Sagittula sp. P11: one gene and its partner. The main gene of each other region encodes a partner of the protein of the gene in region 2 in a complex. Links are inferred from orthologs where the notes say so. Each region holds a gene or a part of one and is shown on either strand. Other genes may lie near its edges. The genes, in order: clpA and clpS.

Region 1 (7,470 bases), 1.1 Mb from region 2 along the record:
CTTGCCCGGCTTCGGCGAAAGGACCTCCAGCGGGTTCGGCACCCGCTTCTTCTGCCCAAGTCCGGCGCGCGTCGGCGGGTGCCGCTTGGAGGCTTCGACGATCATGACGCCCCCGGCGGTGAACGGGATCAGCCTCCCCAGCCGCTCCCAGAACGGGCCGGTCTTCATCCAGAAGCGGCGCGCCGACGGCGGCTGGTACAGCACGGAGACATGCCGCTCGGGAACGAAGTCGTGCCGCTTGAGCTGCGTTTCGAGCTGGCCGATGGAATAGGGCCGCCCGTAACCGAACGGCGTCCAGTCCGCCCGCGCCCAGAGACCGGAGCGGTTGGGCAGGATGAACAGGGCGCGTCCGCCGGGGCCGAGCACGCGGTACGCCTCGTCCAGCAGGTCGGACGGCCGTTCCGATGTCTCTAGCCCGTGCATCAGGATCAGGCGGTCCACATGCCCCGTCTCCAGCGGCCAGGACACCTCTTCCGACAGCACAGACACGTTGGGCAGACCGGCAGGCCAGGGCATCACGCCCTGTGGTGCGGGCATCAGGGCCACGACCCGGCGCGCCTCCTTCAGGTAGGGGCGCAGCATCGGCACGGCAAAACCGTAGCCCGCGACCGTCTGGCCGTGCACGTCCTCGGGGGACCAGCCACGCAGCACTTCCGCCCGCAGGATCTTCTGCGCCGCGCGCCCCAGCGCACTTCGGTAGTAGAAATCGCGCAACGCCTGCACGTCCAGGTGCATGGTGTCTCCAGTTGAGAAGTCGGGCCGGATAGGTCACTCTGAGGGCATCTTACAAAGCATTCAAGGAAACGCCATGCCACTGGACATTGTGACCGTCCCCTGCCTGAAGGACAATTACGCCTACATCGTCAAGGGTCCGGACGGGATCGCGCTGATCGACGCGCCCGAAGCCAAGCCGCTGATCAATGTCCTGGAGCATCGCGGCTGGAAGCCCGACGTCATCATGATCACGCACCACCACCACGACCATGTCGGCGGCGTGGACGAGTTGCGCGAGAAATACGGCTGCAAGGTCATGGGCCCCGCGGCAGAAAAGGACAAGCTCCCCGAGCTCGACATGGCGCTGGAACCGGGGTTTTCCGGCGGCACCGACGACGGACTGTGCGAGGTGATCCCGGTTCCCGGCCATACGCTGGGACACGTGGCCTACCACTACCCGGAGGCAAAGTGCCTGTTCAGCGCCGACAGCCTCATGGTCATGGGCTGCGGACGGATCTTCGAAGGCACGCCCGAGATGATGTGGGACAGTCTCTCGACGCTTGCCGCGCTCGACCCGCAGACCATCGTCTGTTCCGGCCACGAGTACGGCGAGAGCAACGCCGCCTTCGCCAAGACCATTGAACCGGACAACCCGGGACTTATATCACGAGCACAGATGATCACCGTGGCCCGCGGTCGGGGACAGCCAACCGCTCAGGTGCCGCTTTATGTTGAACTCCAGACAAACCCGTTCCTGCGGGCCGGCCAGGCGTCGGTCAAGAAGGCACTCGGCATGGAGGACGCCTCCGACCTGGAGGTCTTCACCGAGATCCGCGCACGCAAGGACAAGTTCTGACGCGATTTTCGCGGACCCACACCCGTTAACCGGGTTCGCGACGATGAAGGGTTCGGCAGACCTGTTGTCAAGCGTGCCATGTGACAGATGCGTGAAAAGAAAAAACTTGAAGACAGTCACTAATCGACCAAACTTTAACTTAACGGGGCAATGCTGGACCCGAGTACGGACAGCGCAGACAAGAGGAGCACCAAGTGCCTTCATTCTCGAACACCCTTGAGCAGGCCATACACTCCGCGCTGGCGCTGGCGAACTCGCGAAGCCACGAATTCGCCACGCTGGAGCATCTGCTGCTGGCGCTGATCGACGAACCTGACGCATCGCGGGTGATGAAAGCCTGCTCCGTCGATACGGAGGAGTTGCGCACCACCTTGGTGGAGTTCATCGACGACGATCTTTCCAACCTCGTGACCGACATCGAGGGGTCGGAGGCCGTTCCCACGGCCGCCTTCCAGCGCGTCATCCAGCGCGCCGCGATCCACGTCCAGTCGTCCGGCCGGACGGAGGTGACGGGCGCCAACGTGCTGGTCGCGATCTTCGCGGAGCGTGAGTCGAATGCCGCCTATTTCCTGCAGGAGCAGGACATGACGCGCTACGACGCGGTGAACTTCATCGCGCATGGCGTCGCCAAGAACCCCGCCTACGGCGAATCGCGTCCCGTGCAGGGCGCAACCGAGGCAGAGGAAGAGGCCGCCCAGACCGAAAGCGCGGCACCCGCCAACGACAAGGAGTCGGCGCTCGGCAAGTACTGCGTCGACCTGAACGCCAAGGCGGAGATCGGTGACATCGACCCGCTGATCGGACGCGATCAGGAGGTGGAGCGCTGCATCCAGGTGCTGTGCCGCCGCCGCAAGAACAACCCGCTTCTGGTGGGCGACCCGGGCGTCGGCAAGACCGCCATCGCCGAGGGTCTCGCCCGCAAGATCGTCGCGGGTGAAGTGCCGGAGGTCCTGTCCGAGGCCACGATCTACTCGCTCGACATGGGCGCTCTTCTGGCGGGTACCCGTTACCGCGGCGACTTCGAGGAGCGGCTGAAGGCGGTTGTCCAGGAACTGGAGGATCACCCCGACGCCGTGCTCTTCATCGACGAGATCCACACCGTGATCGGCGCCGGCGCAACGTCCGGCGGCGCCATGGACGCATCGAACCTGCTAAAGCCCGCGCTTCAGGGCGGCAAGCTGCGCACCATGGGGTCGACCACCTACAAGGAGTTCCGCCAGCACTTCGAAAAGGACCGCGCCCTGTCGCGCCGGTTCCAGAAGATCGACGTGAACGAACCTTCGGTCGAAGACACCATCAAGATCCTCAAGGGCCTGAAGCCCTACTTCGAGGAGCACCATGCCATCAGGTACACCGGCGACGCGATCAAGACCGCCGTCGAGCTTTCGGCGCGCTATATCAACGACCGCAAGCTGCCGGACAAGGCCATCGACGTGATCGACGAAGCGGGCGCGGCCCAGCACCTCGTGGCAGCGTCGAAGCGCCGGAAGTCCATCGGCACCAAGGAGATCGAGGAAGTCGTGGCGAAGATCGCCCGCATCCCGCCCAAGAACGTGTCGAAGGACGACGCAGAGGTGCTGAAGGATCTCGAAGCGACGCTGAAGCGGGTCGTCTTCGGTCAGGATGCGGCGATTGCCGCCCTGTCCTCCGCGATCAAGCTGGCCCGGGCGGGTCTGCGCGAACCGGAGAAGCCGATCGGCAACTACCTCTTCGCGGGCCCGACCGGTGTCGGCAAGACCGAAGTGGCGAAGCAACTGGCGTCCACGCTGGGTGTCGAACTGCTGCGCTTCGACATGTCGGAGTACATGGAGAAGCACGCGGTCTCCCGCCTGATCGGCGCGCCTCCGGGCTATGTCGGTTTCGATCAGGGTGGCCAGCTGACGGATGGCGTGGACCAGCACCCGCACTGCGTGCTGCTGCTCGACGAGATCGAGAAGGCGCACCCGGATGTGTTCAACATCCTGCTGCAGGTGATGGACCACGGCACGCTGACCGACCACAACGGCCGGTCGGTGGATTTCCGGAACGTGATCCTGATCATGACCTCCAACGCGGGCGCCGCGGAACAGGCCAAGGCGGCCATCGGCTTCGGTCGCGACCGCCGTGAGGGCGAGGACACCGCCGCGATCGAGCGGACTTTCACACCGGAGTTCCGCAACCGTCTGGACGCGGTCATCAGCTTCGCGCCGCTGCCGAAGGAAACCATCCTCGCCGTGGTCGAGAAGTTCGTGCTGCAGCTCGAAGCGCAGCTCATGGATCGCAACGTGACCATCGAGCTGACCCGCCCCGCCGCCGAATGGCTGGCGGACAAGGGCTACGACGACAAGATGGGCGCGCGTCCTCTGGGCCGCGTCATCCAGGAGCACATCAAGAAGCCGCTGGCCGAGGAGCTGCTGTTCGGCAAGCTTACCAAGGGCGGCATCGTGAAGGTGTCGGTAAAGGACGGCGAACTGGTGTTGAAACTGGACGGGCCGGACAAGCCGCGCCTCGGCTCCAAGAAGCCGCCGCTGCTGACCGCGGACTGATCGCAAAGAGGGCGCCTTCGGGCGCCCTTTTCACATGCGCCTGCCAAGCGGCCTTACGGGACGGCGGGCGGGGCGATGTTGCCGAAGGCGACGAGCGCCCGACCCGCCGCCCGGACCGACATGCGCCTGTTTTCCCTGATCTTCCTCGCCTGCCACGCCTTCGCCCAGACCTCAGTCGCCGAGACGCAGTTCGCCCTGCCGCTCGACTGCGAGATCGGCACGACCTGCTTCATCGAGGACTACGTCGACAACGCCCCCGAACAGGGCCGGCAGCAGGACTACGCCTGCGGCATCAACAGCCGTGACGGGCACAAGGGCACCGATATCGCCCTGCTCGACTTCGGCGCCATAGACAGCGGTGTCACGGTGCGCGCCGCGGCGCCGGGCACGGTCCTGCGCGTCCGCGACGGCATGGCCGACGACCGGCTGATGCGCGGCGTGACCTCCCAGAATGCCTGCGGCAACGCCGTTCTGGTGGACCATGGCAACGACTTGCAGACGATGTACTGCCACCTCAGGGAAGGCTCCGTGCGTGTCCAGCCAGGAACCCGCGTCGAGACCGGCACAGCCCTGGGCATGGTCGGCCTGTCAGGCCAGACCAACCACCCCCACCTGCATTTCCAGGTCCTGCGCGCGGGCGCCGTGATCGACCCCTTCCGCCCGGAGGCGACGGGCACATGCGGCGCGGCGGAGGGCAGCCTCTGGGCCGTCGACCTGCCCTACACGACGACCGGGCTGATCACGGCGGGCTTTTCCGACCATGTGCCGGAATTCGACGCCGTGCGCGACGGCAGCGCCCGGCTGGCCCAAGGCACACCCGGCACACCTCTGGTGGTCTACGCCCACGCCGGTCATCCAGAGCATGGCGACCTTCTCACGCTCTTCGCCACGGGCCCAGACGGCACGGAGATCTTTCGCCGCGAGAGCGTGCTGAAGGCGCCCCAGGTCAGCATCATGCGCGCTGCCGGCAAACAGGCCCCGCCCGAAGGCTGGCCGCCGGGCGAATACCTCGGCGAGGCGCTGCTGACCCGCGCAGGCAAGGTCATCGCCCATCGCTTTGCCCATGTGACGGTGCGCTGAGCCTTACTTCTCGGTCAGTTTCAGTTCGATCCGGCGGTTCTGTGCGCGGGCTTCGGCAGTGTCCGCGGGATTGACCGGCTGGTATTCCCCGAACCCGTTCGCGGCAAGGCGGTTGGGCGGGATGCCGTAGTTGTCGATCATGTCCTTCACCACGGCGCGCGCACGGGCCTGGCTCAGGTCCCAGTTGTCCTCGAACTCGGCGCTGCCGCGCACAGGCACGTTGTCGGTGTGGCCGTCGACCCGGATGATCCAGTCGATCTCCTCGGGGATGTCCCGCGCCAGTGTACGCAGGATGTTCGACACCTTGGCGATCTCGCGGCGGCCCAACGGGGACAGGTCGGCAGAGCCCTGCTCGAACAGAACCTCCGAAGAGAACACGAAGCGGTCGCCTTCGATTCGGATGTCGTCCCGGTCAGCCACGACCTGGCGGAGGCGCCCGAAGAACTCGGAGCGGTAGGCCTCCAGATCCTTCTTCTCGGCCTCCAGCCGTTTGCGCTCTTCCTCTTCCAGGACCCGCCGCCGGCGTTCTTCCTGCGCGACACGGGCCAGAGCCGCGTTCAGCTCGGACCCGAGGTTCTGCAGCTGTACCTCCGAGGCCGCGTCGCGTGCCTTCGCATCATCCAGCAGCGCCTGCAGTTCGCCCAGTTGCTTGCGCAGCTCGGCGACGTTGCGGTTCAGCGCCTCGACCTTCAGTTGCGACTGGCTGGCGCGCTCGCGGGTCTGTGCCAGTTCGTCCCGGGCCTGGCTGAGCAGCAACTGACGTTCCTCTGCCTCGTCGAGCTGCGTATCAAGCGCCTGTTCAGCCTCGCGTTGGCGGGCCAGCGCGGCGGCAAGGCGATCCCGGGTATCCTCGGCGGTGGTCTGGGCCGTAATCCGTTCGGCAAGCGCCGCCGCCAGCTTTTCCTCGAGCGAGCGGGCATCGTCACCCTGCTGGGCGGCGCGGGCCTCGGCCTCTGCCAGCAACTGGCGCAGTTCGGAAATCTCCAGATCGCGCGCTTCGGCACGCGCCAACGCCACCTGCAGATCGTTCTCCAGCCGGGTGCGGCTAGCGCGCAGCGACTCGACCTCCGCGTCGCGTTCCTCGGCCGTGCCGCCGACTTCCGCCAGGCGCGAGACGAGGCTGCGGTTCTCAGCTTCCAGCCCTTCGATCCGCCTTCCGCGGTCTTCGACGCGTTGCAGCGCGGCGTCCAGTTGTGCCTGCGTCTGGGCGACCCGCCCGCGCAGATCCTCGATCCGCGACGTCTGCGTCGTATCCTGCGACTGCATGGCCGCGATGCGGGCGTTCAGCCCCTCGGCCTCTGCCCGCAGGCGTTCAAGGTCGTCATGCGCGGCCACAAGCTCGCGCCGGACCTCTTCAAGACTGCGGTCCAGTTCGGCGCGCTGCGCCTCTGCCGCGTCGCGTTCGGCGGCACGGTCAGCGGCGGCCCCCTGTGCGGCCGACAGCTGGGACACAAGCGCCGCGTTGCGGTCGCGCAGCGTGGCGATCTCGGCCTCCCGCGCTTCCGCTTCGGAAAGCCGGGCCAGCGCCGCAGCGAGTTTCGCGGACAGGTCCGACATCTGCGTCGCGCGCGTGTCGGCATCGGCCTGCAGCCCGGCCAGGTCGCGCTCCGTCTCGTTGCGGCGGCGCTGTTCCTCGGCAAGGCTCTCCTCTGCCGCGCGGCGGGCCTCCTGTTCCGAGATCAGGTCGTCGCGCAGCCGGGCCAGCCGCTCGTCGGTCTGTTCTCCGGCGCTGCGGGCGTCGTCCAGCCGGGCCTCCAGCTCTTCGATCCGGGTCTGAAGCGCGCTTGCCGATTCCTCGCCATCCAGCAGCGCGGCGGCAAGGCGGGCGTTCAGGTCGGCCTCTGCCGAACGGGCGGCAGCCAGCAGGGTCAGGGTCTCTTCCGCCTCGGACCGCGCCTTTTCCAGCGCCAGCGTCATCGAGGTCAGCTCTGCATCGGCGTTCTCGAGCCGGGCGCGCAGGGCCTTGGCGGCCTCTGCCTCCGCCAGTCTCTCGGCCTCTTCCTCCGTCAGCGCCTGCTCAAGGTCGCCGACCTGCGCCGTCAGACTGCCCACCTTGGCTTCTGCCTCGGTATTCCTCGCCCGAAGGTCGGCAATCAGCGCTTCGAGTGCCTCGCGGCGGCGGGCGGCGAGGGCCGCGGCCTCCTGCTGGGCATCCAGTTGCGTGCGCGCGGAGCCAAGCGCAGCGGACAGTTCGTCGCGTTCGCCCGACAGCGCGTCCCGTTCAGCCGTCAGGGCATCCCGCTCCTCCACCAGCGCATCGCGGGCGGCGGTCAGGGCGTTGCGCTCGGCCGTCAG
Region 2 (7,109 bases):
GCGCGCTCTCCGACACCAGCGCCGCCACGGCGGCCCTTGTGCGCGGGCCCGACTGGCCGTCCACCGGCCCCGGATCCTGCCCCAGCGCGGAAAGCTGGTTCTGCACGCAGGCGACATGCGCGTCGCCCGCAAGGACCGGGCCGGACAGGCCGCACAACAGGAAAAGGATCGCTGCGACGAAGCGCATGGCACCTCTCTGAACAGAACGCACCCGCGGGCACGCCGGACGAGCCAAGCGCATGTGCCCCGACCTGTCAAATCAAAGCGGGGTTAGCCACCGGGGTCATCCGGCAGGGCAAGCGGTTCTCGGCTGTGGGAAGGAAAGCGCCCGGGACATCGGGCCATCGCCCGCTTCGGGCGCACCGGACAACGGCGCGCCGCGCGGGGACACCGGGCCGGGCGCCACAGGGGCGCCCGCCGGCAGGTCTCAGTGGACCGTCACCGGTGCCAGGTCGTTCTGACGGGCCAGCGCGAAGGCCAGGCTCCGGTTCTTCACAAGCGCCAGACGCTCGCCATCGGCACGGTGCACGGCATAGATCGTGTCGCGGCCGTCCATCTGGTCCTGCATCTCTTCCGGCAGCTCGTCGCGCTGCACGGGACGCACGTAGACCGTCCGGCCTTCGTCCATCAGCTTGGAAATGTCGTACTTGGTATGCATCCAGTTACCCCTTCCTGATCTTGATCGTCTGAACCACGGTCTCCGGCTGGTTCTGCGTCAGGTCGACGTGCAACAGCCCGTTTTCCATCACCGCTTCACCCACCTCGACGCCGTCCGCCAATACGAAACTGCGCTGAAACTGCCGCGCGGCAATGCCGCGGTGCAGGAAAATGCGCTCGGCCGAGTCGTCGCGCGACCGTCCGCGGATCACCAGTTGCCGGTCCTCGACCGTGATCGAGAGGTCCTCCTCGCGGAAACCCGCGACAGCCAGCGTGATACGGAAAGAGTGTTCGGACGTCTGTTCTATGTTGAACGGCGGATAGCCTTCCGACGTCTTCGCGGTCCTCTCCAGCAGCCGTTCCAGCTGCTCGAACCCCAGCATGTGCGGGTAGGACCCCAGTGTGAGTTTGCTCATGGACGCATTCCTTTCAGTCCTTGATACAAGCGACCGTTTCGCGCGTGTCCCTGTCGGCAACCCGCACACCCGGAATATGGGAACAGCCGATGGACCGCGCAAGGGTCTTTGCGCAGAGCCTTCTCTTCGCTATGTTGATGTTTCACGGAGCTTTCAGGAGTCGGCAGATGAACGCCCCAACGGACATCTCCATGAAGAACGACGAGGTCCTGCGCGTCGAACTCGAGGTCTTTCGCAGGGAACACCGCGACCTGGACGAATCCATCCGTGCGCTGCAGACCACCGGCACCGCCGACCAGATCACGCTGCAGCGCCTGAAGAAGAAGAAGCTTCTTCTCAAGGACCGTATCGCGCTGATCGAGGACCGGCTGACCCCCGACATCATCGCCTGAGGAAGGCCGCGGCGCCCGTTGCACCCGGCGCCCGGCCCCCTATAAAGAGGCTTTCCCGCACAGGATCAGGGGCAGCGGCATGACAATCGAGATCGGCATCATCATGGGCAGCCAATCGGACTGGCCCACCATGAAGGAGGCCGCCGAGGTGCTCGACGAACTCGGCGTCCCGCACGAGATCAGGATCGTCTCCGCGCACCGCACCCCGGACCGGCTGTGGGAGTACGGCAAGACCGCGGCCGAGCGCGGGCTGAAGGTCATCATCGCGGGCGCCGGCGGCGCGGCCCACCTGCCCGGCATGATGGCGTCGAAGACCCGCGTGCCGGTGATCGGCGTCCCGGTCGAGACCAAGGCGCTCTCAGGCGTCGATTCGCTCTATTCCATCCTGCAGATGCCGCGCGGCTTCCCCGTCGCCACCATGGCGATCGGCGGCGCGGGCGCGAAGAACGCGGGCCTGATGGCCGCGGCCATCCTCGCCAACACCGACCCCCACCTCGCCCGCCGCCTCGACGACTGGCGCACGGCCCTCGCCGCCTCCATCCCCGAGGAACCCGTCCGCGACTGACCCGGTCCGCGAAGGTCCCGCGCCCGCCCTTCATCTTGGCAAAAATACCGCGGGGGAGTCACCGCAGGTGACGGGGGCAGAGCCCCCGCTTGCAACGCCGGCCATCCCGCGCCAGACAGCCGAAAACACGGAGATCAGCCATGTCCCCTCTCCCCACCGGCGCCACCATCGGCATTCTCGGCGGCGGCCAGCTTGGCCGCATGCTCTCGGTCGCGGCCTCGCGCCTCGGCTTCAAGACGGTGATCTTCGAACCCGGCGGCGACTGCCCGGCCTCGCACGTGGCAAACTACCACCTGCAGGCCTCCTACGGGGATGAGGACGCCCTGCGCCGTTTCGCCGAAAGCGTCGACGTCATCACCTACGAGTTCGAGAACATCCCGACCTCGGCGCTCGACCTGCTGGAAAGCCTGAAGCCCATCCACCCCAACCGCGAGGCGCTCCGCGTCAGCCAGGACCGGCTGACCGAAAAGACCTTCCTCACCGGCCTGGGCCTCGCCACCGCCCCCTTTGCCGACGTGCCCGATGCGGCGGCGCTCGACGCGGCGCTGGAAACCATCGGCGCTCCCGCGATCCTCAAGACCCGGCGCTTCGGCTACGACGGCAAGGGGCAGGCCCGGCTGAAGAGCGCGGACGACGCCGCAGAGGCGCTGGCCGACATGAACGGCGCCCCGGCGATCCTCGAGGGCTTCGTGGACTTCTCGAAGGAGATCTCGGTGATCGCCGCCCGCAGCCAGGACGGCCAGGTCTCGGCCTTCGATCCGGGCGAGAACGTGCACGAGGGCGGCATCCTGCGCACCACAACCGTCCCCGCCGAGGTCCCCTCGCGCCTCATGACCGATGCCGTGCTGCTGGCCGGCCGCATCCTCAACGCGCTCGATTACGTCGGCGTGATGGGGGTCGAGCTGTTCGTGACGCCCAAGGGCCTGATCGTGAACGAGATCGCACCGCGGGTGCACAACTCCGGCCACTGGACGCAGAACGGCTGCCTCGTCGACCAGTTCGAACAGCACATGCGCGCCGTGGCGGGCTGGCCGCTGGCCAACGGCGAGCGTCACTCCGACATCGTGATGGAGAACCTGATCGGCGACGACATGGACCGCCTGCCCGGGCTGATGGCCGACCCGGCGGTGGCGCTGCACCTCTACGGCAAGGCGGAGGTGAAGCCGGGCCGCAAGATGGGTCACGTCAACCGGTTGGTGAAGGGCTGAGCCTCCGGTAGCCGGGTTTCGCTGCCTCCGGCAGCGACCCGCCGGGGGTTTCACCCCCGGACCCCCAAGGTATTTCGGCCAAGATGAAGGGGGCCCGAACCTTTCCGGAGCGGCCGGGCGTTTCTTTGGACGGGCGGTTCCCGGACCGGTGTTTCAGCCGATCTCCCTCACCAGTTCCGGCAGGCCCGACAGATCCGCGATCTCGCGGAAGCGCGCAGCGTCGGGTGCTTCGGCGTGTTCCAGCGCCCAGGCGAGGTCATGCGGCACATGGACGCCCCAGGCCCCGGCTGCGATGGCGGGCACCACGTCGGACTTCATCGAGTTGCCGACCATCATCGCCGCCTCCGCCCCACCCGGCATCGCCCCGAAGATCCGCGCGTAGGTGGCAGGCCGCTTGTCCGACACGATCTCCACCGCGTCGAACAGATCGCCGAGGCCCGAGGCCGCCAGCTTGCGCTCCTGGTGCAGGAGGTCGCCCTTGGTGATCAGCACCAGCCGGTGGCCCGGCGCCAGGGCGTGCACCGCCTCCTCGGCATGGGGCAGAAGTTCGACGGGATGGGCCAGCATCTCGCGCCCGGCCTCCAGCAGTTCGCCGATGACGGAGGCGGGCACGCGGCCGTCGGTGACCTCGATCGCGGTCTCGATCATCGACAGGGTGAACCCCTTCACGCCGAATCCGTAATGGCCGATGTTGCGCCGCTCCGCCGCGACCAGCCGCTCCTCGAGGTGCGCGCGCTCTGCATGATCCTTGAGCAGGTCGGCGAATTTCTCCTGCGTGCCCACGAAGAACCGCTCGTTGTGCCACAGCGTGTCGTCCGCGTCGAAACCGATTGTTAGCAGATTTTGCGCCATTTTGTATTCATCCTCCGTGCCCCCCTTTTCGCCGGGGGCCTCGCGGCTATATAAAGTGGCCGTATACCGGAACGCAAAGCGCGACAGGCACATATGACAGACGCCCCGCAGAAGTGGACGATGGCCGCAGACGAGCCGGATGATGGTCAGGGTGAAACCGGCGTCGTCACCAAGACGAAGCCGAAGACCAAGCGCCCTCCGCTCTACAAGGTCCTGCTGCTGAACGACGACTATACGCCGATGGAATTCGTCGTGCACGTTCTCGAACGGTTCTTCGGCATGACCCACGCGCAGGCGTTCGAGGTCATGCTGACCGTGCACAAGAAGGGGGTCGCCGTGGTCGGCGTCTTCAGTCACGAGATCGCGGAAACCAAGGTCGGGCAGGTCATGGATTTCGCCCGCCGCCACCAGCACCCCTTGCAGTGCACCATGGAAAAGGAATAGGCCCCCGGTTTCACGGGACGGGGCCGCACACGCCTTGTCCGCCAGAGACAAGGGAACGGTCTTTCCGCTCATGACATCCGAACGCCTCCGCTTCGCCATCGAGACCGGCGGCCTCGTCCTTCCGGACGACGGGCCCTTGGCCCTGATCGGTGCGCCCGCCAATGCCCCCGTCGACATGCTGGACACGACCCGCGTGACGGTGATCCAGACCGATGCCGCCGCGCATGACGGCTGGGCCGCGCGCGGCCTGCCGACCGCCACCGCGCCCGAGGGCCGCTATGCCGCCGCCATCGTCTCCCTCCCCCGCGCCCGCGACGCCGCCGAGGCGCGGCTTGCCCTCGCTGCGCAGCACGCCGAGATGGTGGTGGTCGACGGCGCCAAGACCGACGGGGTGGAGGCGATCCTGAAGGCGCTGAAGCAGCGCGTGACGCTCGACGGACAGGTGTCCAAGGCGCACGGGCGCTGCGCATGGTTTCATCCGGGCGAGGCGCTGGCGGACTGGGTTCGCCCCGCGCAGGCGCAGAACGCCCATGGCGACTGGGTTGCGCCGGGCGTCTTTTCCGCCGATGCGCCGGACGAGGCCTCCGTCGCGCTCGCCGGGGCGCTGCCGCAGCTCAAGGGCGACGTGGCAGACCTCGGCGCCGGCTGGGGCTGGCTCTCGCGCGAGATCCTGCGCCACCCGGGCGTGAAGACCCTGCACCTCGTCGAGACGGAGAAGACCGCCCTCGACTGCGCCCGCCTGAACGTCACCGACCCGCGCGCCGTCTTCCACTGGGCCGACGCGACCACATGGACCCCGCCGCAGCCGCCGGGCACACACGCGCCCCGCAGGCTCGACGCGGTGGTCATGAACCCGCCGTTCCACGCCGGCCGCCGCGCCGATCCCGCGCTTGGCCGCGCCTTCATCGAGGCCGCCGCCCGGGCGCTTGCGCCGCATGGCCAGCTCTGGATGGTCGCCAACCGTCACCTCCCCTACGAGACCGCCCTCACCGCGCTTTTCCGCGATGTGGCCGAGATCGGGGGCGACTCACGCTTCAAACTGTTGCACGCTGCCCGGGTCATCCGGACGCGGCGCTGACCGCCGAACGAGGAAAGGCGCGAACCATGAGTTTCTCCATCGAGGGCAAGACCGCCATCGTCACCGGCGCCGCGAACGGCGTCGGGCTCGCCATCGCCAAGCACTTCGCCAACAACGGCGCCAACGTCATGCTCGCCGACATGGACGAGGTGCGGCTGGCCAAGGAATGCGAGAAGGGCGACGAGGACAGCATCAAGTTCTTCGCGGGCGACCTGCGGGAAAAGCTGACGCTGGCCAACCTGCTGTCGGCGACGCTGGACGCCTACGACCGCGTCGACATCCTGGTGAACGGGTCGCGGCAGATGCTGCCGACCGACCCGCTCGACCTCGAGGACAACACCCTCGACAAGCTGCTCGACCAGAACCTGATGACCGCCTACCGGATGAGCCAGCTGGTGGCGCGCCGGATGATCAAGCAGGCGGAGGGCCAGACCGAAGGTCAGGTCGGTGCCATCGTCAACCTGTCGTCGATTGCCGCCCGCCGCACCCATCCGGAGCTTCTGGCCTATTCCGTGTCCTGTGCCGCGCTGGACCAGATGACCCGTTCGATGGCGGTGGCGCTGGCGCCCAGCCGCATCCGGGTGAACGCTCTGGCCTTCGGCTCGGTGATGTCTGCCAGCCTGAAGGACACGCTGAAGGAACACCGCGACTACCGCTCCGACATCGAGAACCACACCCCCCTTGGCCGCATCGCGCCCCCGCGCGAGCTGGCCGAGGCGGTGCAGTTCCTCTCCAGCGACGGCTCGGGCTTCATGACCGGGCAGGTCATGACGGTGGACGGCGGGCGCACCCTGCTGGACCCGGTGGCCGCGCCCGCGCACTGACCGCAGACCCCCGGCTGTCTGCACCGCCGGCACCCTCGCGTCGCGTTGCCCCTGCCCCGGCCCGCCGCTAATGTCCGCCCGAATGCGAGGAGACACCGCCATGATGACCGCCGAAAAAGACCGCGCCAGCGCGTGGTTCCGTAACCTCCGCGACCAGATCGTCGCGGCCTTCGAGGCGCTCGAGGACAGCCATGACGCAGGTCCCTTCGCCGAAGGCAACGCCGGCCGGTTCGACGTCACCCGGACCAGCCGCCAGTCCGACGACGGTTCCGACGCGGGCGGCGGGCTGATGAGCGTGATGCGCGGCGGGCGGGTGTTCGAGAAGGTCGGCGTCAACGTCTCCACCGTCTACGGCACCCTGGGCGTGCCCGCGCAGCAGGCCATGGCGGCGCGCGGCGTCCCGGGCATCGCCGACGACCCGCGCTTCTGGGCGTCCGGCATCTCGCTGGTGGCGCACATGCAGAACCCGCACTGCCCTGCCGTCCACATGAACACCCGGATGTTCTGGACGCCCGGCGCATGGTGGTTCGGCGGCGGCTCGGACCTAAACCCGTGTATCGAGTACGACGAGGACACCGCCCATTTCCACGCCACCCAGAAGGCCCACCTCGACCCTCACGGGACCGAGCACTACCCGGCGCTGAAGGCCTGGGCGGACGAGTATTTCTACATC

What was found.
Region 1: the proteins of clpS (region 2) and clpA are in contact, whole or in part, in a solved structure (PDB 1LZW), measured with the Escherichia coli proteins. The link is inferred for Sagittula sp. P11 from one-to-one orthologs.

The regions. Positions count from the first base shown.
Region 1 is NZ_CP021913.1:2,655,904-2,663,373, reverse strand. Bases 1,373-4,429 are described here. They hold clpA (ATP-dependent Clp protease ATP-binding subunit ClpA), read left to right. Parts: upstream 1,373-1,764; coding sequence 1,765-4,095; downstream 4,096-4,429. Other genes in these bases: CDO87_RS12820 (M23 family metallopeptidase), read left to right, coding at 4,216-4,429; gloB (hydroxyacylglutathione hydrolase), read left to right, coding at 1,373-1,570. In the rest of the region: CDO87_RS12835 (methyltransferase domain-containing protein), read right to left, coding at 1-735; more of gloB, read left to right, coding at 809-1,372; more of CDO87_RS12820, read left to right, coding at 4,430-5,175; CDO87_RS12815 (peptidoglycan -binding protein), read right to left, coding at 5,179-7,470. UniProt on the Escherichia coli protein: ATP-dependent specificity component of the ClpAP protease. It directs the protease to specific substrates. It has unfoldase activity. The primary function of the ClpA-ClpP complex appears to be the degradation of unfolded or abnormal proteins.
Region 2 is NZ_CP021913.1:1,546,587-1,553,695, forward strand. What follows is about bases 3,177-5,872. They hold clpS (ATP-dependent Clp protease adapter ClpS), read left to right. Parts: upstream 3,177-4,210; coding sequence 4,211-4,534; downstream 4,535-5,872. Other genes in these bases: CDO87_RS07535 (5-(carboxyamino)imidazole ribonucleotide synthase), read left to right, coding at 3,177-3,238; CDO87_RS07540 (HAD family hydrolase), read right to left, coding at 3,392-4,090; CDO87_RS07550 (class I SAM-dependent methyltransferase), read left to right, coding at 4,605-5,612; CDO87_RS07555 (SDR family NAD(P)-dependent oxidoreductase), read left to right, coding at 5,639-5,872. Also shown: CDO87_RS07510 (peptidoglycan-binding protein), read right to left, coding at 1-187; CDO87_RS07515 (DUF1150 domain-containing protein), read right to left, coding at 428-658; CDO87_RS07520 (Hsp20 family protein), read right to left, coding at 663-1,073; CDO87_RS07525 (YdcH family protein), read left to right, coding at 1,241-1,465; purE (5-(carboxyamino)imidazole ribonucleotide mutase), read left to right, coding at 1,545-2,030; more of CDO87_RS07535, read left to right, coding at 2,171-3,176; more of CDO87_RS07555, read left to right, coding at 5,873-6,436; hemF (oxygen-dependent coproporphyrinogen oxidase), read left to right, coding at 6,537-7,109. UniProt on the Escherichia coli protein: Involved in the modulation of the specificity of the ClpAP-mediated ATP-dependent protein degradation.